DNA from 2 places in the Peribacillus sp. NPDC006672 genome. Region 2 is predicted to be linked to the other one. Evidence: riboswitches for the same ligand, from Rfam matches in the RefSeq annotation. Region 2 holds a riboswitch; the other holds the start of a gene.
The links. A riboswitch is a leader RNA that binds a small molecule or an ion and turns the genes downstream of it on or off. The one in region 2 is predicted to bind preQ1.

Region 1: linked by a shared signal. The riboswitch ahead of queF (preQ(1) synthase) and the one ahead of queC (7-cyano-7-deazaguanine synthase QueC) in region 2 are both predicted to bind preQ1.

Annotation. Positions count from the first base shown of each region.
Region 1 is NZ_JBNNOR010000021.1:46,308-57,985, forward strand. It holds gene ACQKKK_RS23180 (ABC transporter permease) at 1-829, shown strand, start outside; gene ACQKKK_RS23185 (ABC transporter permease) at 864-2,009, opposite strand; gene ACQKKK_RS23190 (ABC transporter permease) at 2,006-3,187, opposite strand; gene ACQKKK_RS23195 (ABC transporter ATP-binding protein) at 3,199-4,134, opposite strand; gene ACQKKK_RS23200 (response regulator) at 4,277-4,936, opposite strand; gene ACQKKK_RS23205 (sensor histidine kinase) at 4,933-6,129, opposite strand; gene ACQKKK_RS23210 (aspartate kinase) at 6,491-7,837, opposite strand; gene queF (preQ(1) synthase) at 8,326-8,826, opposite strand; PreQ1 riboswitch class I at 8,933-8,978, opposite strand; gene ACQKKK_RS23220 (DMT family transporter) at 9,108-9,965, shown strand; gene ACQKKK_RS23225 (BA3454 family stress response protein) at 10,270-10,404, shown strand; gene ACQKKK_RS23230 (YfmQ family protein) at 10,665-11,114, opposite strand; gene qoxD (cytochrome aa3 quinol oxidase subunit IV) at 11,437-11,678, opposite strand, start outside.
Region 2 is NZ_JBNNOR010000001.1:16,090-27,767, reverse strand. It holds gene ACQKKK_RS00145 (SRPBCC family protein) at 1-283, shown strand, start outside; gene ACQKKK_RS00140 (HD domain-containing protein) at 531-1,502, opposite strand; gene ACQKKK_RS00135 (hypothetical protein) at 1,535-1,819, opposite strand; gene ACQKKK_RS00130 (hypothetical protein) at 1,858-2,460, opposite strand; gene ACQKKK_RS00125 (TetR/AcrR family transcriptional regulator) at 2,622-3,194, shown strand; gene ACQKKK_RS00120 (DUF4260 domain-containing protein) at 3,248-3,595, shown strand; gene queE (7-carboxy-7-deazaguanine synthase QueE) at 3,649-4,377, opposite strand; gene queD (6-carboxytetrahydropterin synthase QueD) at 4,370-4,840, opposite strand; gene queC (7-cyano-7-deazaguanine synthase QueC) at 4,840-5,505, opposite strand; PreQ1 riboswitch class I at 5,561-5,603, opposite strand; gene ACQKKK_RS00100 (methyl-accepting chemotaxis protein) at 5,776-7,455, shown strand; gene ACQKKK_RS00095 (hypothetical protein) at 7,946-8,158, shown strand; gene pgsB (poly-gamma-glutamate synthase PgsB) at 8,953-10,134, shown strand; gene pgsC (poly-gamma-glutamate biosynthesis protein PgsC) at 10,150-10,599, shown strand; gene ACQKKK_RS00080 (CapA family protein) at 10,610-11,678, shown strand, end outside.

The DNA of each region.
Region 1 (11,678 bases), on a different contig from region 2:
TTCCGGTGACACGTATAGCCAGGATAGTTCTTTCGCTCTTTCACAGGTCGAGTCAGCTTTAACACTTTTTGAAAAACAAATCATTCAAGATCGTTTGCAAAGCATCAATGCTGATTCTAGTTTGATTAGTCCGCTGCAGGTCAACATTAAGGAAGTGGGACTTGATACCGATAACGGGGCTTCCCTTAGCATTCTTTCCATCTTTTTACCGATGATTATCACGATGGCCATCAGCACTGGTGCCTACCCGCTTGCCTCCGACTTATTTGCAGGAGAAAAAGACCGCAAAACAATGGAAGCCCTGCTAATGACTCCCGTCAGCCGTGGGAAAATCCTTGTAGCAAAATGGCTGACGATTTCATCAATTGGAGCGCTTGCTGGAATCGTCTCCATTCTAGTCGTCACCTTAGAGCTCATTTTTTTAACGGAAGAACTAAGAAAAGGATTTGATTTCGGTAACGACATATGGATGATCCTTCCTATTGCCCTATTAATTACAGTTTTATTTTCAATGTTCATGGGGGCTTTGCAAATGTCAGCAAGCATCATATCCAAGACCGTCAAGGAATCCCAAAACTATATATCACCAATAACAATGCTTGTCATTCTGCCTGCACTATTCTTAGGCGGAACTGGGTTACATGAATTAACAACTAAACATTTTCTGATTCCTATTTTCAATATCTTTGCTCTTTTTAAAGAATTGATTTATGGTGTGATTGATTACCAGAACATCTTCCTTACAGCAAGCAGCCTCATTGTCTCAATCGTCCTATTCTTTGCTGTATCAAGGTTATTATTTTTGAAGGACAAGTGGGTATTGAATTAAAAAAGACGCGCTGAATTCTCAGCGCGTCTCTTATTTATTCGAACTGAATTTTCCTCATTCCTATAAATAAAAATACAAGAGCAAACACGAGTAAAATGGCTACCGAATCAAAAGGAAGAGAGCCATTTCCGGCGATATCCTTCAATCCCTTCATAGCCCATGTCTGAGGCAGAAAGTCAGCCATTTTCTGCATATAGATAGGTTCTATCTCAAGTGGCCAGTAAACGCCTGCAATCATGCAGGTGGATACAACAATGAGATTACCTGCCGCTGATTGCTGCTCTACCGTTTTAGCTAGACCAGCAATCATGAGCCCCAGACCCACAATCGCAAACAACATTGCTGAAACGAGAATCATCAAAGCAAACGGATCTCCCCACCTTACGTCAAAAAAGAAATGGGTAGCGACAATTAAGATACCGAATTGAATCCAGCCAATCAAGAAAAAGGATAACAGGTATCCAGCCGCAACCTCAAACCTAGATGCTGGAGTTGCCATTAATCGGTACCACACCCCGTTGCTTCTTGCTTCTAAAATCGTACCTGTTACACTCATCATCGTAATCATCAAGAACATGATGGAAAAGCCTGCAGCACTGCCTGATAAACCAATCTGTTTCGAAACAGCTCCCCCATCTGTGACAACTTTTTTAAGCCCTGCGCCTTCTAAATCCGAATTTTTTAATTTTTGATACATGACTTGCCATTCTTCTCCGCTTTGTTCACTCCAGGCCAAAGCAGCCCTCGTTTCAATCTCCAGCTTCGAAAGCTGATTGGATACGAATGCAGTAATCGTTTGATGGGAGGTAAATTCAGGAATATGCTGAAAATTAATCTGGGGATCTTCCCCCTCAGCCATTTTTGTTTCAAATCCCTTTTTAATGGAGATGACTCCCACAATTTTTTTTGCCTCAAGTTCCTGAAGCGCTTTGTCATTCGTACCTTTTTCTATAGTGAACAACGAGTTATTTTCATGAAGCTGTTCAAATAGCGACTGTGATAAATTAGTACCATCTTCATCAACCAATACTACGTTCAGCTTCTTTTGATCCCCATCCCCAAGTAACGTCCCGAACAAGAGTGTAAATAGCAACGGCATGGCAAACATGATGAGATAGCTTTGTGGTTTTTTAAAAATCCTTTGCATTTCCCAGCGGCAAATATTCCAGATCTTTCTCAAACGTATCGCCCCCTTAAACGCCAAACCCCTACTAATAAAGAAACAAAACCAATAGCTCCCAATATAATCAACGACGATAAAAGCTCGCTCCATCCTACCCCTGACATGATGTCTAGAAAACTGGACAATGCCCAATTATTCGGGGTAAAAGCAGATATAGGTTTAAAACTCTCCGGAAACACATAAATCGGCAGCATCGAACCGCCAATTATAGCAAAAATTTGGATACCAATTCCGCTGATTAAATCTGCTGTTTTCTCTTGCGTAATAAAAGCTGCTAACAGCATGGACAGACCCGCAACAGCCAAAGAATAAGCAAAACCTGTCACGATTACTTGCCCCTTGTTTTCACCCCAGTTAACGTTAAAGAAGATGGAGGTAGCTATATAAAAGAGACAAAATTGAATAAAGGCAAAGTAGAGTGTGCCCAAAAACTTTCCAACAAGGATGCCGTATTTACTCGTAGGTGTACTGTTTAAGCGTGCAAGCGTCTCTGTATGACGCTCTTGGATGATTGACTTTGCTCCAAGAGTCACGTTAAAAAGCAAGAACATCGCAAGCATGGCTGCGGCATAATATTGCATGGAAGTAACCGACTTTGCCCCTATGGATTGGTCACTGACTTCGATATTTTTTTTCCCACTTTCCATTAATGCTTTGGATACCTCACCGATATTTTCACTGCCAGTTGAAGCAGACCGTGTTGCAGCCAAGTCTTCCATAACGATTTGGGAAACCGTCGAAATCGTCTGTACCCGATCTACAAAGGAAATGATGATGGACTCGACCACCGCTGCTTTTACCTGTTTATCTTGATCCGTGAAAAGAGCAGCTTCTTCAAGGTGCTCACTCCACTTAGCAGGGATGGAAATCCCCACCTCTATATCACCATCTTTCACCATTTTTTCAAGCATTTCTTCACTTTCTACACTTTTTACTGTAAGGAATTTCGTCTTATCTAACACATCCCGTTTCAATAGATCCGCCATTTCATCTTTTTCGGTCACGTACAAGCCGACTGAAGTTTCCTGAAACCCCTCATCACCTCCAACTATATCTTTCAAGGCCGCTCCAAGAATCAACGTTAAGACGAGTGGCATGATTAACATCATGATAAATCCACGTTTATCAGTGGCTCGAACTTTAAAATCTTTCCATGCTATCAGAAAACTTTTCATTTTCCGCCCTCCTAATCACGTAGTGAACGCCCTGTTAATTGTAAGAAGAGACTTTCTAAGTTTGGTTCTTTCCTTTCAAAGGACAGCACCCTCACATCAGCTTCCACCGCACAGGAAATAATATCTGACACGATGTTCGAATGATGACTAACGACTAATTCCAACGTGTTCTTTTGCGTATTTGCAACGACATTAAAGACATTCTCCATCTGTTCAAGTTCCTTAAGCCAATTACCCTCAACGGAGTCAACCTGCAATGTAATCACGATTCCATCCGTTAACGAATTACATAATTCTTCTTTTCTCCCCAAGGCAATAATTTTACCTTCGTCGACAATACCTACCCGATCACATAAGTATTCCACTTCCTCCATATAATGGCTCGTGTAAATCACAGTCATCCCTTCTCCATTTAGCCTTTTTACTGTTTCTAAAATATGGTTGCGTGATTGCGGATCAATACCGACGGTTGGTTCATCCATAATCAAAAGTTCTGGCTCATGCATCAAGGCAGCCCCGATATTAATTCGTCTTTTCATTCCACCGGAGAACGTCTCGATTTTATGTTTGGCCCTGTTGGTTAAACCGACGATCCCAAGCACAACTTCCGCCCTTTTTTTAGCCTGTGATCGTGTCAGCCCATACATCCTCGCCCAGAAAAGTAGATTGTCAAGCGCTGACATCGTCGGATATAAGGCAATCTCTTGTGGAACAATCCCAATTTTCTTTTTGACCTTACGTGATTCCTTTTTCACAGAAAGCCCATTGATAAGAATTTCTCCCGCTTCATAAGGTAACAAACCGCAAATCATAGCAATCGTTGTAGACTTCCCAGCTCCATTTGGTCCCAGTAGACCGAAGGCTTCCCCCTTTTTCACGGAAAAGGAAACAGCATCAACAACTACCTTCTTACCGAATGATTTTTTAACCCCTTTCACCTCGAGCACCTAGTCATTCCTCCTCATTTACTCATTTCTCTTAATCTTATGTTGAAAGTAAAAATAAACCATCTACCTCAGGACAGAACTTGAAAATAAAAATGACCTTTAGCTATGCTAAAAGTCATCTATCCTTTGTAAGGTTTTATCTTCACTCTGAAAACGTGGTAATCCCATACCGCACGGCAAAGACCGCAGCCTGAGTTCGATCACGTAATTCAAGCTTGCTAATTATATTCGAAACATGGTTTTTCACAGTACCCTCAGTGATTGACAAGGTTGTTGCAATTTCCTTATTATTTTTACCATAGCCTAGATTCAACAGAACATCATGTTCCCGTTTTGTAAGATCCTGGAGGACTGCTGGTTTAACACACACTATCGTTTCCCTTTTTCTTTTAATCTCTTGCAGCATTTGAGCCGTTATTTCCGGAGGAAGCACCATTCCTCCGGAAATAACGGTCTTTATCGCATTAGTAATCATGTCCGCTGACATATCTTTAAGTAAATACCCGCTTGCTCCTTCTTGCAACGCAGAGAAAATGAGCTCACTATCTTGAAAAGTAGTCAGCATCAGCACTTTCGTACTTGGAAGGCTGGATGTGATTAGCTTTGTACCTTCTACACCATTTGTCTGAGGCATTCTAATATCCATTAAGACAATATCAGGCTTCATTTCCAAAGAGCTCTCATATGCTTCCATTCCATCGCTCGCCATCCCAACCACTTCAATCTCCGGCCGCAAATTCAAAAGCGCTGCCAGCCCCTCACGAATGAGGGGTTGATCATCAGCAATCAATATCCTTATCATGATGTTCCTCCTATCGCCCATCTTTTCTCAGCTAACGGAAACTCTACAAAGATGCGGAACCCTTTGTTCCCTACACTCTCGTATAATAACTCTCCACCCATTTCAGCGGTCCGGTCCTTCATGTTTTTTAACCCGATCCCTGGAATAATCTCACTTGCACCTTTACCATTATCTTCAATTTCAATCCTTATCTTTTCTGGCAAACAATCAAGCTTTATTGAGGTTTCAGAAGCCTCCCCATGACGCTTTGCATTCGTTAAACTTTCCTGTATCAACCGAATAATCGTTAGCTGAAGTGCGATTTGGATATTGCTTGGATTTCCTCGAAGTTCAAGAGTCGACTGCAAGCCTGTTGATTGATAAAAACCATCAAGCAGCCTATGCACACTTGGTAAAAAGGCTGTCTCTTCTTCCTCCTTCAAAGCTCGGACGGAAAAACGCATCTCTTCTAATGCCCCCTGAGCTAAATCCATACAAACCCCCATCGTCTCCTTCGCTTTATCCAAATCATACTTGATTAGCTCATTCGCTAATTCCATTTGCACAAATAAAGCCGTCATTTTATGCCCGACCGTATCGTGAATCTCCCTGGCAATTCTATTTCGTTCCCTGATTTTAGCTGCCTCCTCAACTTGATGAGAATAAGATTGTAGTTGTTGATGGGCCACCGATAGCTCTTCATGAGCCACATTCAATTGCAAGAATTGCTCGTTCATAACCTCGCTCGCTTCAATAAGTCGCCTAATCAAATTACCCACCACAGCTGAAAAGGCTACAAACGAAATACTCATCAAGTTATCCAGGAAATCTAACTCTCCTGTTTGCAGATAAGTTGCAGCCATAACCATCAGCCATAGCAAAACAAAAAGCAGCCCATATATTCTATGCCTCTTAGATTCTGCGACAACTATAAACAAGGTGACGGCTACCACGCCAACTAGAATCAAGTATAAAGTTGAATTCGGAAATAAAAAGCCTAACCCAAAACTAAGCAGGCCATCCAGGTAGATAACCCACAGCTTATTAGCTGAAGATTCATTATGAAAAAGCAAATAATGATTCAGCATAAATCCTACAGCAGCCACTATGACTACCCCTTTTAATAACACATCCGAATCAAGAATTCTCCAGTAATAGAAAAAGCTAATCATAAGAAACATGAAAATTCGTAGATTTATTAACCACACACCCATTTCGTCCGCCCTCTTTCGTTTCCTCTTCCTTCATCATGCCTAAATTATTGTGGAAAATAAAGGGTCAAATTGCAAAGGATTTTTAAACGACAAAAAAATGATAAAATAAGCCATCCATATGAACTCATGTTAATATGAATATACATTTAATTTTTTCATTTTGTCATGCTTCAGCATCAATTCCTGATTGTTACAGTGGTCGCATTGCATACCATAGTTTTAATAGCTATTGACATGCGCTTTTAGTCGAACGTACTAATTTTAAGCAAGTCCCCTTATTATCGTAAATACGTTTTGTTTACGAGGTTTTGAATTCACGGTAAAAAACCCCCTTTCCCAAGGAGGCTCTACATTCATTTTCTTAAAAAAATTCGTGGTATAAGGCCTGAATGGCCGTCTCTTCACTGTGCCCTTTCACACCGAACATCATGCTTACTTCCGAAGAGCCCTGGTTGATCATTTCAATGTTCACCTTTGCTTCGGCCAACGCTTTTGACGCCCTTGCCGTTGTACCGACATTATGACGCATTCCTTCACCTACAATCATGATTAAGGCAAGATTATGCTCCACATTCACTTCATCGGCATGAAGCTCTTTCTTGATTCGTGAAATGATTTTCTTCTCGGTTTCACCCTCCATCTGGTCCTGCCTTAGAATAAGTGTCACATCATCGATGCCTGATGGAATATGCTCATACGAAACTCCGTAATCTTCAAGGATATGCAGCAGCTTCCGGCCAAAACCAACTTCCCGGTTCATCAAATATTTGCTAATGTAAATACTGCAAAATCCTTTATCACTTGCAATCCCAATAACCGGCCCATTCGTATTATCCCGTGTACTTACAATGCGGGTCCCTTGTGCAGTCGGATTGTTTGTATTTTGTATATGGACTGGTATTCCCGCACGGAATGCAGGAATCAGCGCCTCGTCATGAAATACCGAGAAACCGGCATAAGAAAGCTCCCGCATTTCGCGATAGGTTAATTCCCTGATTCCCTTCGGATTGGAAACCACATTTGGATTCACCGCATAAACGGCATCCACGTCCGTAAAGTTCTCATACAAATCGGCTTTGACCCCATTTGCAAGAATCGAACCTGTAATATCGGAACCGCTTCTTGAGAATGTTAAAACCTCACCATCTAACGTGTATCCGAAGAACCCCGGGAATACTACTATTCCAGGCTCATCACGCAGAGCATATAACCGATCATACGACTCAGGCATCACCTGGGTGAATCCATCTTCATCTGTTACGATCAAGCCAGCCTTCTTTGGATTTATATAATGAGCCTCTACACCACGGCTTTGAAAATAACCTGCGATTAGCTTCGCATTATTATCCTCGCCACTGGCCATTAAAGCATCCAAATAGCGCTTCGGGTTAGATTGGTCTGCATGCAACAGTGTTTTTAAATTTCCATGAATTCCAGTGATGACCTCCTCGGATATATTTAACTCCTCAGCAATGCTCGCATAGCGGGATACTACATCTTCTATCAAATGCTCCCCATTATCCCCGCGCAGCTGCTGTTCCGCAGCCTCAATCAATAAATCCGTCACCTTTATATCATTTGAATTGCGTTTCCCTGGAGCCGAAACGACCACAATCTTCCTCTCTGGTTCAGCAACCACAATTTCGAATACCTTTTTCACCTGTTCACCTGACGCAAGTGAACTTCCGCCAAACTTTGCAACTTTCATTACGACATCCCCTATTTTTGAAAATATTCTGTCAAAATTATCTCTTCCTATTATTACGTTTTTTTACGAAACAATCAAGCAATAATTCCATTCCGAGAGGACATTTGTATTTTTAAAAAGCACAAAACAGTGAGTTTACTGAATGAGAATAGCAAAAATAAAAAAAACAAAGGCATATGCCTTTGTCTACTTTTTTATGGCTGGTACAATTTGAACGTTGATTGGAACGTAGGGGCACTCGCTTTCCGCGGGCGGTCCGGGAGCCTCCTCAGCTTTCAGCCTGCGGGCTCTCCCTTGGACGCGTATTTCCCGCAGGAGTCTCGCACACCCGCTCCAATCAACTTTGTTTTAACATTTAGATAGAACCGCTTTTGCCTATAGTCTCAGTTTGTAGACAAAAGGGGTTCGGAATGAAAACGTTCCGAACCCCTTTTGAAATTCCCTTTGAATTTTGCTCAAGATTAAGTGCATTTGTCTTTTTCCAATCTTTAGCGATTATCCACGGTTTCCGGGTATAAGTCATGATTCATCAAGCGGAAATTCGCCATTTCCTCAAACTTCGTCCCTGGTTTACCATAATTTGTGTATGGATCAATAGAAATTCCGCCCCTAGGTGTAAACTTGCCCCAGACTTCAATATATTTCGGGTCCATCAACTCAATTAAATCATTCATGATGATGTTCATGCAGTCTTCATGGAAATCACCATGGTTGCGGAAGCTGAATAAATAAAGTTTCAAAGACTTGCTTTCCACCATCTTTACACTGGGGATATAGCTGATGTAAATGGTTGCAAAGTCCGGCTGGCCAGTAATTGGACATAGGCTTGTAAACTCCGGACAATTGAATTTGACGAAATAATCACGGTTTGGATGTTTGTTATCGAATGACTCCAGAATTTCAGGCGCATAGTCGAATGTATATTTTGTCCCTTGATTCCCAAGCAGTGTGATATCTTTTTTTAATTCTTCTTCTTTTCTTCCAGACATAAAAAGTCCTCCTCATCCACGTTTGTCAGGGGAGATTCATAAAATGGGCCTCTATATAACAAAAACCATATCTCCTCAAAGATATGGTTGATTCGCAAAAAAAATCAAAGCCATAGTTTTTTTAAGAGGGTGATGCTATGAACCTCTCCCGTTTTTCGGGAAATATTTTAAAATTGTCATAGTAAATATAGAAAAAAATATCTAATCTGTCAATCATACTTTTAAATTTGGTTTGATTCCTACATGTATACGGCTTAAAATGTAGAAGAAGTTTATCCTACATGAAGGAAGAGATAAAAGCAATGTGGATTTTTGCGGCTCTCATCACCAGTTTATGTTTCGGAATCAATAACAGCATTTTTAAATGGAGTAGCGGAAAAGGTTACTCAAAGGTACATATCCAATTTTTCTTTTATTTTTCAGCTTTTATTTTGTCCATTTTTTATGGAGCTTTTATGGATGGTTTGAAGCTTGACTGGCTATCTATCTTGCTTGGTGCAGCTATTGGTGTACTGAACGCTAATGGTAACATCCAGATGGCAAGCGCCTTTGAAAAAGGGCCGGCAAGTTTGACATCACCACTGATCGCGGCAAATGCAATATTTCCCATCCTATGTGCTGCATTAATTTTTCATGAGCATATTTCTTCGCTGCAGTGGAGCGGAATCGTCTGCATGTTTCTCGCTACCTTAGTCATTCAGTATACACCTAACGCTAAGGGCAATCATCAATATTTACCTTGGATGATGCACACATTATTCTCCATCTTATCTTTTGGTGTGCTCGGCATTCTTATGACGACATCAACACGTCTTCATTTAAACTCCCTTGATATCCTTGTATCAATGTATGGAGGCGGAATGCTTTATCTTCTTTCGGCCCTGGCCTTTAAAAATGAAAAAATCAAGCTAAAGGAAGTCAAAATCGGTTCCTTAGTAGGCTTTTTAAGCATGATAGGCTATGGGTGTTATTTCTTTGCGTTGAACACCGGGATCGCAAGCATCATTTTCCCTGTCGTCAGCCTGAATTGTTTAGTTGTCGTATTCGCTGGATGTTATTTATTCAAAGAAAGACTAAAAACCTATCAAATTGCTGGAGTACTTGCAGCATTAATCGGAATTATCTTAACAAAAATATGAATTGTTAATTTCACAAAAACAACCTGGCTGTTATGCGCACACAAGCCAGGTCGTCTTTATATAGCCACAAAATATGGTATGGCCTGACCCCAATACAACAATCCTCTAAACATAAAAATAAGTAAGGAAATGGAGTCTGTCGAAAAAAAAGTGTTGACATCCCTCTTTAAATATCAGATAATTTTGAATATTAAAACCCGCACTGTACTACTTCGCAATGTTTGAAAAATCTTTCCCCTCGGGTATAAAAGAAGTAGGCACAACCAACTCATATAATATTGAACCAGGAAAGGAATGATTCATAATGGTAAAAGTTACAGTAACAGTTGATTTCCAAGGAAAATCTTATCAAACTAACGTCCTTACTAAACCAGGTACCAATCAAGAAGAAATTTTACAACAAGCCCTTCATCAAGTGGAAAAACAATGGAAAGCATAAAAAAGCAGGCATCGCTTTAGATACCTGCTTTTTTTATTACCTTTTTAGATATAATCAGCAAAATTACTTTTCACATTTCAAACCGATTTATAATGTATTTTTGAATTTTTTCTATTCAAAGAACCCCACGATAAACGATTTTTCCCTTAAATTTACTTTTTATAGTTTTTTTCATATGATGCCAATTTAAATGCTTCAGTTTGTGAAAATTAAACTCTCAATCTGAACCATAAAAAAGAGCGTCTTTTTTTATGTTCCTTTTAAACTAATTCCCTTATTAATGGCATTGAACGTTCTTGAAGGCTATTGGAAAACAGGCTATACGCAACTACTTTCTTCTTGTACTGTTTAACTACATCCACGTGGTCGTTGTAAATGTATAAAAATAATCTTATATCCTTCTTGCCTTCTTTAGTATCAATGACTAATGGAGTCCCACTGTTCTCTGGATGTAAAAATAATTGTTCATTACCAGGGAATATATGATTCTTTTTCAAAAATTGAGCTTTGTTGAAATAATTAATAACTTGTATTTTTTCTTCACCTTCCAACCTTTTTCCGTCAAAGGTTACGGTGGCATTCGCGTCACTAAGTTCTGAATGCATTTTAAATTTGCTGATTATCCAATTCACTGCATCGGTTGGAAGACAGGTAACTAATAATTTGATCACACTTATGAGAATTGTCACAATCAAAACAGGTAATGTCATATTCATCATCTCCGCTAAGGCATAAGTTAACTACTATATCACTTATTATATCAAAAGAGCGGAAAGCTTTTCTTAGGAAATGTGTCTGTTCTATTAACGTTTAACTATTGGTGAATATAAAAACTTTATACTAAATCACAAAAATATAATGCAGGATACACAATTAAAATTAAGGAGCCACTAATATTTTCCATCACAGTATTCTCCTCTTCTTTCTTAAAAATACAAATTTCTATGCGCAGTGAATTGAATGTATGTAATCACCAAAATTTAAATACAAAAAACTGGGCGTCATCAAGACGCCCAGTTTTGCAGGAATGGATTATTGATATCCCCAGATCATTGTTAGCATTGTACCGAAAATTGTAACCAATGCAACAAACAATCCGTAGTAAACGTTTGTGTAAATCGATGCTTTATCTTCAGACTCTCCTGCATGCATGAACATAACAAATTGAAGTGCAGCTTGCATGAAGGCTGTAACAAGCAGGATGATCATAGCCATTTTAAGTGAGAGATCATACACTATAACCGATAGTGCAACCAAAGTCAGGACTAGTGAAA
Region 2 (11,678 bases):
CGATGCTGAAGTGGTTATCCATGTATTAGAAGTCGAGGAAAATAGGAAAATCGTGTATTCGTGGGGAGGCAACGACCAAGAAACAGTCGTTACAATTACACTAAAAGAGCTGGATAATACAAGTTCAATCATTGAAGTAAACGAGTCAGGTTTGAAAGAAGACGACCCAGAAATAATAAACAAAATGATCGGACAAAAAGAAGGCTGGGTTTATACTTTAACCTGTTTAAAGGGTTATTTAGAAAATGGCGTTAATAATTTGAGAGCGTCATTAATTTTTTAGGGTGCTGGTTCAGCTGAAAAAAGATCTCTAAAACCGGCAGTTGGGCGTGCCGCCTCTATGTTGCACCTGATAAACCATCTGCCATTTAATGGTAAATGTCAATAAAATGCCACCACTCGAAAATCAAAGAAAGCGGCTTACAAGTCTAAATTCATTATTTCGACTTATTATACGGGTAATGTTTCCGAGAAAAACTCAAGGATGGATTCCTTGAGTTTTTCACTTTCCGTTTGGTTTGACCCGAAATTCAATCGGAAAGCACTTTTAGATACATGCCCTTGGAAGCTTTTTCATAGGCTTCTATTCCCATGTTCTTCACTTTTTCAGATAAACTGGATGCTCTCACCACTTGGGTTCCTTGAATGACGGAAGGATCCATCAGGCGCACTTTATTTTTCCGATGTAAATCATAGTCCAATTGATCTTCTTTCACCTTTACGTTACCATGGATCCTTTTTAACAGATTTTGCACTTCATCGTCTTCAGTGGAGCTTAACAAGGATATGACTTCTTCATCTGTACCAAGTAAGCCATCAAGGCTGATCAGGTTTTTAGCCAAAGCCAATTTTAACGTTTTTGCCAAGATATCATAGCCATATATATTAAGCGGGTTCATGAAAAAATCAATAACTTCGCTGTAATACGTTTGCACAAACCATTCCGCCGATTCAATATCATCCAGATACATTCTTCCATTTATTATGATTATATGCTCAAGAAAGTCACGAACGGATTCAAGTGTGATATATCCATACTGATGCATATCCCGAAGAGTATAATCTATCCGATCGGCGCATAACTCAGGTGCTGGCTGTTCAAGCAATTCCCATTTTGATTGAACAATAGCTTTACAATCATATCCATATTTCTTCAGTATAAATGGGATTTCAGATTCCATAATGACATGATCATATATCTTTTCATGATAATCTTCATCCTTACAATCCAGAACGAAATCAATAACATGTGAGAATGCAGTATGGGATACGTCATGAAGCAAGCCCGCGATTTGTTCCTCTAATGAACCACCAAACTCCTTTATTAACAGCATCACACCAATTGAATGGTCAAATCGTGTGACATTCCACTTCTCATTAACTAAATAACTTGCCCCGCCCTGATGTATTCCTTTCAGTCTTTGGACCGGTTTGCTTACTATCAGCTCTTCCAGAACTCCCTCTACAATGTGTTTCCCATAGATACTATCCGAAACTAGCAATAACTGCTGCCTCCCTCATCAGGTTGGTGATTTCACTGATTTTCTTCTGTAAAAATTATTTCCCCCTTTTCACCTTGCTCATATTGCTTTTTTGCCAATTTTCTTATTTCCTCTTCATCATTCAAATCGATATCAGGTAGATTGCCCTCAACCTTATCTCCAATGAGTATTACTTCATTTGATATTACTCGATTTGTTGGATACACCATTATAATGTCTTCCATAGGTTTTGTTTTATTTTTAAAAGGTTTATTGAATAAAAAATAGCCGGTCAAGACTATGATAATTGAAGCAAAAATACCTAATTTCCTTTTCATCTATTCATCCCTTCCAACGGGTTTTCTTTACCCTCATTTTACCATAAGAGGATATCATTGGTTAATAGTGGATTCTTTTTTTCAGTTACTAAGACATTCATATTTCCTATCATTTCACCGTTTGAAAATAGCTGTAAATTCCAAATACCTGTTTCATTGAATGTAATTAACGTAGTTGCTATGGATACGGGAACATCATTCCCACTTGTATTTAAGCTAACTGGTTGCGGGGAATAACCCTTAGGCAATTCTCTAATTGGAGTTCTTTTAATCGTCAACTTTCCATTAGCTGCAAGACGGCTTCCACTTCCTGCATGAACGGCCGTTATCTTTAGTTCGCCTAAAGGAAGCTTTTCATTCTTCCTCCAAAAAAGCCATTCCAATACACATTCTTCACCCGTTACTAAAGGTTTATCGATAAAACCGAATTTTTGCTTCATCCCCCTCAATACATACAGCATCATTACATCTTTTACTTTTTCATTTACTGTGAATGTTGGTGTTTGTTTTAAACGGTTGTTAGGGGAAATGGAGATTGATCCTGCATTATCGCGTACCGCTGCCTTCGCAACTTTGTCCCCCACTTGAACCGTGGGGCAGCTTACTAACAGAATGAGTACTACAATATTGTGTAGTTTCATAGTGCTCCTTTCAGTTTCAGATTTACTATGTTTGACGTTATCGTTTAATTTTAGTTACATTTAATGGTAAACCCTTTAGAAAATTGTCTAATATTTGACATTTGTAAATCAGCACGGTATCATTCTAATTAACCAGTGGTCAATAAATAAAGGAGGGGAAAATGATGTCGCCAAGGAAATCAGCAGGTAAAGAATTATCCAGGGAAATGGTATTGACTGAAGCTAGAAACCTTTTTGCAACCTTAGGGTATTCGAACGTCTCAATGAGACAATTGGCTAAATCATTGGATTGCAGCCATGGTGCCATTTATTATCACTTTAAAAATAAGGCAGAAATATTTTATAGTTTGGTGAAAACGGATTTTTCCGTTTTAAATCATTTAATCGATGATATCATCATGTCGGAAAATGACCCTTCTCAAAAAATTGAAAAGATTTTATTATGCTTCATTGAGTTTGGTTTAACCCAACAGAATCATTATTCCATCATGTTTTTATCCAAGGAAAAAGAGATTCAGCAGTTGCTTCAATTCGATTCTAATAAAACCTATGAAAAGCTAATCCAATCTTTGACAGAATTAACCGACAACAAACTGAATCCTGCATCCATATGGTCCATTTTCCTTTCTCTTCACGGATTCATAACTTTTTATATTAATTCTGAACTATCCTATCCAGATGTAAAAGGTTTAGCTTATTTTCACGTAAAAAATATCATCAGGAACATTGTTTGATTTTTTACCAATATTATTGACCAGTGGTTAATTAATTTTCGGGAGGTTTGAAAATGGTAAAGAAATTCCTTCATATCGAAGGACTCATGGTCCTTTTAGCAATGATTTACATCTATTCGTTATATGAATTCAGCTGGTTGATTTTCCTTTTATTGATTTTATCCCCTGATGTTTCAATGTTTGCCTACCTGATTGATGATCGAGTTGGAGCAAAGGTTTATAACTTTTTTCATACTTATACCCTGTCCATCTTCATGATTTTGCTCGCCATTTTTCTAAAGTCTGATGCATTTATGATGATTGGTTTAATTTGGACAGCGCATATTGGGATGGATCGCTTATTTGGGTATGGCCTTAAATACACATCATCCTTCAAAGCTACACACATTCAAAGGCTGTAATAAGCTTAAAAGGCAGTGTGATTACGCATCACACCGCCTTCTGTCTCTTATCTTTACACGCCCCGCTTGTTGCCCCATATATAGGTATGCAGCTGTGGCAGCACTTTCACATCATTTAATTCATTATCGGCTATCACTTTATCAATTAACTCTTCATATTTCCTCAAAAGCCCGCTGATCAATTGACGATCATCCGCCGTACTGCTGTCGTCATTGCCGACCTGCAGATAAAAAGGAATATCGGGGTAACGGCCATGTACATTTTTAGCATATTGATAATCCTCTTCATTAAAGACGACTACCTTCAATGAGACATGGTTTTCAGGGTTTCGATTGGCAAGGTTCGAGATGATTTGGTCGAGCACCGTAAAGTCTGTATTCATTTTTGAGCTCGGCGGCTTAGGAGAAATGGTCAGTTCATCAATATCGAGAAACCAATCCTGCCATCGGCTCCCTTGTGTCTCGACACCTATTTTCATTTTATTTTCATGTAGGATTGCTACCAAGCTGTTTAAGTTTTTCAGCAGTGCCGGGTTTCCGCCTGATATCGTCACGAAGGAAAAACCGGAACCCCCAATCCGCTTCAGCTCATCCCATATTTCCTCGGCAGTCATTTGGACGGTATCTTCCTTACCAGTGCCATCCCAAGTAAATGCGGAATCACACCAGGCACATGAATAATCGCAGCCTGCCGTCCGAACGAACATGGTTTTTTGACCAATGACCATTCCCTCTCCTTGGATGGTCGGTCCGAAGATTTCCATAACCGGTAGTTTACTCACTTTCCATCCACTCCCGTCTGGCTTCAGCATAACTTGTCGGCGTTTCGTATAGCCGAACAAATTCGACCCTAGCACCCTCATATTCCTTTAATGAAAGGGCTTCGGCCATCTTTTCATAGATCCAGACAACCATATTTTCAGCCGTAGTGTTCATGAGCGGCAAGGTTTCATTCAAATAACGATGATCAAGGTGGATTTCAATTTCATTTTTCCATATATCCTTGATGTCCCCGAAATCTATCATCAAACCGCGTGAATCCGTATACCCGCTCAATCCGAAAATGACCTTATACGTGTGGCCATGCAAGTTCTTGCATTTTCCTTCATAGTCATGTAGATGGTGTGCTGCGTCAAAGGTAAATTCCTTACTGACCATGACCCTTTTAGATGTATAATTCAATTGGCTGCGCTGAATATCTTGATCTATTTTTTGGAGTTTATCTACTATAGTAAAACCGTACATCACGAAAGCACCTTCCGTCTGCTTACATAGTCATCCAATCCTTTTTTCCGCAACTTACATGCCGGACAATCTCCACAGCCGTCGGAGATGATCCCGTTATAGCAAGTCAGGGTCTTTTCGCGGACAAAGTCGAACGCGCCAAGCTGATCGGCAAGCTCCCATGTTTCCTCTTTATTAAGCCACATAAGCGGCGTATCAATCACGAATGACTGGTCCATCGACAAATTCAAGGTCACGTTCAACGATTTAATGAATACATCGCGGCAGTCCGGATATCCGCTGAAGTCCGTTTCACAGACACCGGTGACAATATGTTTAGCGCCAATCTGACTGGCCAGCACTCCGGCAAACGAAAGGAACAGTAAATTCCTCCCTGGTACGAACGTCGACGGCAATTCCCCGTCTTCTCCGTCCTCCACTGCAATGTCACTTCTCGTCAAAGCATTCGGTGCCAGTTGGTTCAGCAGCGACATGTCAAGGATATGATGGGTCACGCCCAATTCTTTGGCAATTTCTTGAGCACATTCGATTTCCAAGCTGTGCCGCTGATTATAATCAAACGTCACCGCTTCCACTTCCTCATATCTCTCCATCGCCCAGAACAGGCACGTCGTACTGTCCTGACCTCCGCTAAACACAACCACTGCCTTTTCTTTCTTCTTCATTTCTATAAAACTCCTTTTTACGGAAAAAAACAGCACCCTAAGAATAGAGTACTGTTTCTCCTTAGTTTTTTTGAGAGGGTAGCTAGAACCTCTTCCGCCATAACGCGGATTATTATATTTTTCCAAGTCAATAGTAACTTGAAAACAAGAAGAAATCAAGATGTTTAAATTATACCTAACTGAAAACTTGGTTAACTTCTCATCTGCTTAAATAGCCCATTTTTTATCCGATAAAAAAAGAGTGAATAAAATATAAAGGGGTTCATTAATTTGAAAAGTATTAAAGGAAAGATATTGGTAGCATTTTCACTGACCATATCTTTGTGTATCATCTTAGGAGCATTTAATATTTATAACAGCAACAAGTCACTTGTACATTCCAAAGATATTATTAGCCATGAATTGCCGATTCTTATTGATGAAGAACAACTACTCAATAATGTTGCACAAAGAAGCGCACTTGCAAGAGGCTATATTCTATTTGGCGACAAAAGTAATAAAGAGAAGTTCTTAAAATATACCGAAGAAAGCAAAGCCATTCAGGAGGATCTTTTAGCCTTAAGTGATTCTGAAAAAGCGAAGGAATTGATTGAGAAAAGCGTGGATTGGAGAACCATTATTCTAGAACGCGTATTTACACAATATGATCAAGGAAATGAAGAACGTGCTATAGAAATACTAAAGGATGAAGTTGCACCAATAAGCACTGAATTGATGGATGGGTATAGAGAGCTAGCTTCCGAACGCGAGAAAACGATTGTCGCTTCAGGTGAAACCGTCATCGCAAGCGGGGAATCGGTTAAGTCTACAAGTATCATCATATCCATTGCGGCAGTCCTTATCGGCCTTGTGCTTGCACTTGTGACTGCCAACCTCATTACCACCCCCCTCCTTAAAGTCAGGGACAGGATGAAAATGGTTGCTGACGGAGAACTGAACCATGAGCCCCTGGAGCAGAAGTCAAATGATGAAATGGGCGAATTAACGGTATCCGCCAACCAAATGCAGAAAAACCTTCGTGATACGATTGAAAAAATGCTGGTTGTATCCGAATCCATTTCCAACCAAAGCGAGGATCTGACTCAATCAGCAAATGAAGTGCAACAGGGCAGCAGACAGATAGCGACTACCATGTACGAACTTTCGGAAGGTTCGGAGTCACAAGCCAACCGGGCAGCTGAAATGGTTCGCATGATGGATGATTTCACCGGCAAGATCGAGCAGGCCCATCTTGAAGGAATGGAAGTATCTCAAAGTTCGACCGAGATCCTATCCTTGACCAAGGAGGGCACCACTTTAATGCGCAGTTCAGTCCAACAAATGAAAATGATTGATGGAATTGTCAAAAATGCCGTCGAGCAAGTGAAAAGACTCGATTCTCAATCACAGGAAATCTCACAGCTAGTACAGGTCATCAAGGATATATCCAATCAAACCAACCTATTGGCGCTGAATGCAGCCATAGAAGCAGCACGCGCTGGTGAACATGGCAAGGGCTTCGCCGTCGTCGCAGCTGAAGTGCGGAAACTCGCTGAAGGGGTCACACAATCCGTTGGGGATATCACCGATATTGTCTCCGCTATTCAAACGGATTCAAAAACGGTCGTTCACTCCCTTGAAGATGGTTATACACAGGTTGATGAAGGCACGAAACAGATTACGCTCACCGGCCAAACCTTTGAAACAATCAATCACTCTGTCGGGAATATGGAAATGAAAGTACAGCATATTACAGCTGAATTGAACTATATCTCCAAAAATAGTAAAGAAATCAATCAGGCCATCGAAGATATCGCAGCCGTTACTGAAGAGTCCGCGGCAGGAATCGAACAAGTCTCTGCCTCCGCTCAACAATCCAGTTCTTCGATGGATGAAATCACTAATCATGCCTGTGAACTCGCATCTTCTGCTGAACTGCTAACCGAACAGGTCAAAAAATTCCAATTATGATACAGAAAATTTCCCGTCACTTAAACGCGGGAAATTTTCTGTTTCTCTCCTTCATGGTGATTGTTTCGTTTTCGTGTATTCAGGGTATAGATGACTATACACATTAATACTCATGAAAAGAAAATACTCATGAAAAAATAAAACTATCAAAAGTGGTTGGAAGTGAATATTTTCTTTCGTTTTCAGAATATTTAGTGTATAATGAATTTATTAGAAATATTTAAACTGAAATACTTCTCACTTCCAATACCCACTTGCTGGAAATTCCCAGTACACGAACTCACTTAATCCCAACATCTCATTTCAACCCAATGCACGGGCCCTTATACTCAGTAGGTTCCATTGCACGCTTTCTTGAAAATCAAACAATTCACAACTTTTTTCACAGAAAAACATAAATTTCACTCCAAAATTGTAAAAAAGGTTAAATTTCACCAATAATGTGTTACTATTAAACCAAGACCTTTTAACCCCATAAGGAGGAATTCATATGAAACGTTTTTTCAAATTCATAGCAGATTTTAACGAAAGAAAAGCACTCGAACGGGAAAACAACGATTTCTTTCGCAAAGAATACGAAAATTATATGAAGATGAATTCTGAAAATCAAGGTAGAAGGAGATTAGCTCCTAGACTTTATGTGATTGAAGGCGGTAAAAAAGGCCCCAACATTGAAATTTCTGACAGAAAGAAATCAAGTTAACCTGATCCCTTCAAATGATCAGCTACTAATGTTGCAGTTCATACCCTACAAACGTCACAGGTTCTCCATGAATAAAGGAGATTCATTACCCATATCATTCATTTAAAATATACATGCCAAAAGCTCAGATATACTTCTGAGCTTTTTTTATTTTTCATTCTTCTATTAACACTATATTAATAGAAGTAACTAGGTATTTTTTAAAAAATTGGATTAACTTTAGTTTATTTCATGTTTTAGGTAAAGGTCACATTATAGGCCCATGGGTATTTCTCTAGAAAAAAACCCAAAACTTTCAAAAAAAAGAGATGTGTTCTTTTACTCATCTTTGTTCATATTCAAATAAGTCCAACTAAATGAGTCGATAGGTGTACTATCTTACATTGAATGACAAATCCATAAATATTGTTACGTTTTGGTCAATTTAATGGGTATAAACAATCAATAAAGTGTAATAAACCTCACTTTTAAAAACACTTTATTATTCAAATATAGCCAGTAAGAATCGGGTTCAAATGCCTATAAAACTATTTTAATTCTATTCAAAATGGGTCTTTATTAAACTTTCCATAATTTAGTGTAAACAAATCAAGGTTTTACTCGACTTTCAGCCATATCTTTGTACTCATAAAACATTTTATTCCATTAGATACTATTACACTCCTATATACATTTTTTTCAAAAAGCTTACAAAAATTATATTACGATAGAATAATTGCCTCTTGCCTATTAAGTTTAAAATCATGTAGTGTGTATTCAGTAAATCAAATATTTAAAAAAAGAGAGGTTAAAAAATGGCACCAATATTTATTTGTGCGATCTTTTTGCTTGGCTATGGCATCTTTGAACAAAGACGCCATCAGAAGCGTCTCGACTCCATTCCGGTACGTGTGAATGTAAATGGTATTCGAGGCAAATCGACTGTAACGCGTCTAATTACAGGTGTGATCCAGGAAGCTAAGTACAAAACAGTAGGTAAAACAACGGGAACTTCAGCAAGAATGATCTACTGGTTTACCGACAAAGAAAAACCAATTAAACGCCGCCCAGAGGGACCGAACATTGGAGAACAACGGCGTGTAGTTAAAGAAGTTGCCGATTTAGGAACGGAAGCACTGGTTTGTGAATGTATGGCCGTTCAGCCTGACTATCAATTAATCTTCCAAAATAAAATGATCCAAGCAAACATTGGGGTCATCGTGAATGTACTAGAAGACCATATGGATGTCATGGGACCGACAATGGATGAGGTTGCAGAAGCCTTTACAGCTACAATACCCTATAATGGTCACTTGATTACCATCGAAAGTGAGTATTTGGACTTTTTCAAGAAAATTGCCAAAGAACGCAACTCAAAAGTGATCGTTGCAGATAATTCAAGAATTTCGGAAGATTTCTTGCGCGAATTCGACTATATGGTATTTCCGGATAACGCATCACTGGCTTTGGCCGTTGCAGAAGCTTTAGGCATTGATGAAAAAACAGCTTTTCGCGGCATGTTAAATGCGCATCCCGATCCAGGGGCCATGCGGATCACCAGGTTTGGAGATCCAATCAAGCCAACTTTCTTTGTCAATGGCTTTGCTGCAAACGACGCGGCATCGACGCTGAACATCTGGGAGCGTGTCAAAACGTTCGGATACAGCCCAGAACCTCCTATCGTCATCATGAACTGCCGTGCTGACCGTGTGGACCGTACAGAGCAGTTTGCAAGAGATGTATTGCCGTACATTAAATCTACAATCGTCATTGCCATTGGTGAAACCACATCACCAATAACAAGGGTATTCGAGCAAGGTAACTTGGATACAAAAGAATATTGGGATTTGGAAAACTGGTCAACTGAAGAAATCGTGGCCCGTCTTCGCCCATTGATGAAAAATCGCATCGTCTACGGTGTCGGGAATATACACGGCGCAGCGGAACCATTAATTGAAGCATTCATGAAATCTAAAACAAAGCAAAAAGCAAGTTAAGTAGGAGGAACCTTAATGTTTGGATCGGATTTATATGTAGCCCTAGTACTGGGAGTAACGCTTAGCCTTATATTTTCAGAAAAAACGGGTGTCGTACCCGCAGGACTTATTGTGCCAGGTTATTTGGCATTAGTATTTGATCAATGGGAAATCATGCTGGTCATCTTGACCATTAGTATAGTAACTTATTTAATCGTCACTCACGGCCTTTCAAGATGGGTGATTTTATATGGAAGAAGAAAATTCGCAGCCATGATGGTGACCGGGATTTGCTTGAAACTCCTATTGGACTTAGTCTATCCCGTCATGCCATTTGAAATATTCGAGTTTCGGGGAATCGGTATAATCGTACCCGGTTTGATAGCGAATACCATTCAAAGACAAGGAATGCCATTGACACTTGGCAGCACGCTTTTATTATCCGGCTTAACGTTCGGATTAATGAACGTGTACTACCTATTCTGAGGTGCAAAAAATGAAACGAACTTTAAATGCAAAAGAAAAAACACTTATCTTTATTAAACGCACGAAGAAAAAGAATCTTAAATACACTGGAATCATACTACCTATATTACTAATCGCTTTAGTCATTACCACTTGGATGGGACGGGCTGAAGAAGTGAAAACAAACGCTTCAAAAACTGATCAACCATTGACGATGACAATGGTCGGTGATGTGATGATGGGACGTTTTGTTGATGAAGTAACGGAAAAGCACGGGTATGATTACCTCTTCCGTTATATGAAGCCCTATTTTACCGATTCAGACTATGTCAGTGGGAATTATGAACATCCCGCTTTAAAAGAAGAGGTATCCAACTACAAGGAAGCAGACACGGCCATCAGGTTAAACTCCAATAATGATGGTGTGAAAGCCGTTAAAGATGCTGGCTTCTCAGTGATGACTTTGGCCAATAACCATATGATGGACTTCGAAGAACGAGGACTGCTTGACACGCTTGATGAATTCAAAACTGCGGATATGCATTATGTCGGTGCTGGATCGAACACTGCCGAAGCTAAAAATAGCATCGACTATGCGGATGTTAATGGCGTGCGTGTCGCAACACTTGGCTTCACAGATGTTTACGGTAAGGATGCCGTGCCAAAAAGTAATAAAGCCGGGATATTGAATACCAACCCTGATTTATTATTTGAAATGATTGAAAAAGCTAAGGATGACAAGCAAGGCAATGCAGACTTGGTTGTCGTGAATGTTCACTGGGGAATAGAGTATTCAACATCAACAACCGCTCGTCAAACAGAATTGGCTAAAGCGATAATCGATGCAGGAGCTGATATCATCATCGGCCATCACCCCCATGTGCTTCAATCGTTTGATGTTTATAAAGATGGAATCATTTTCTATAGCTTAGGAAACTTCGTGTTCGATCAAGGCTGGACACGCACAAAGGATTCAGCCATGGTTCAATACCATTTAGCGGAAGACGGAAAAGCTACAGTCGATGTGGTTCCACTGCAAATTGAAGAAGCAACACCAAGGCCAGCTACCTCTTCAATCGACAAATCACGTGTTTACCGTC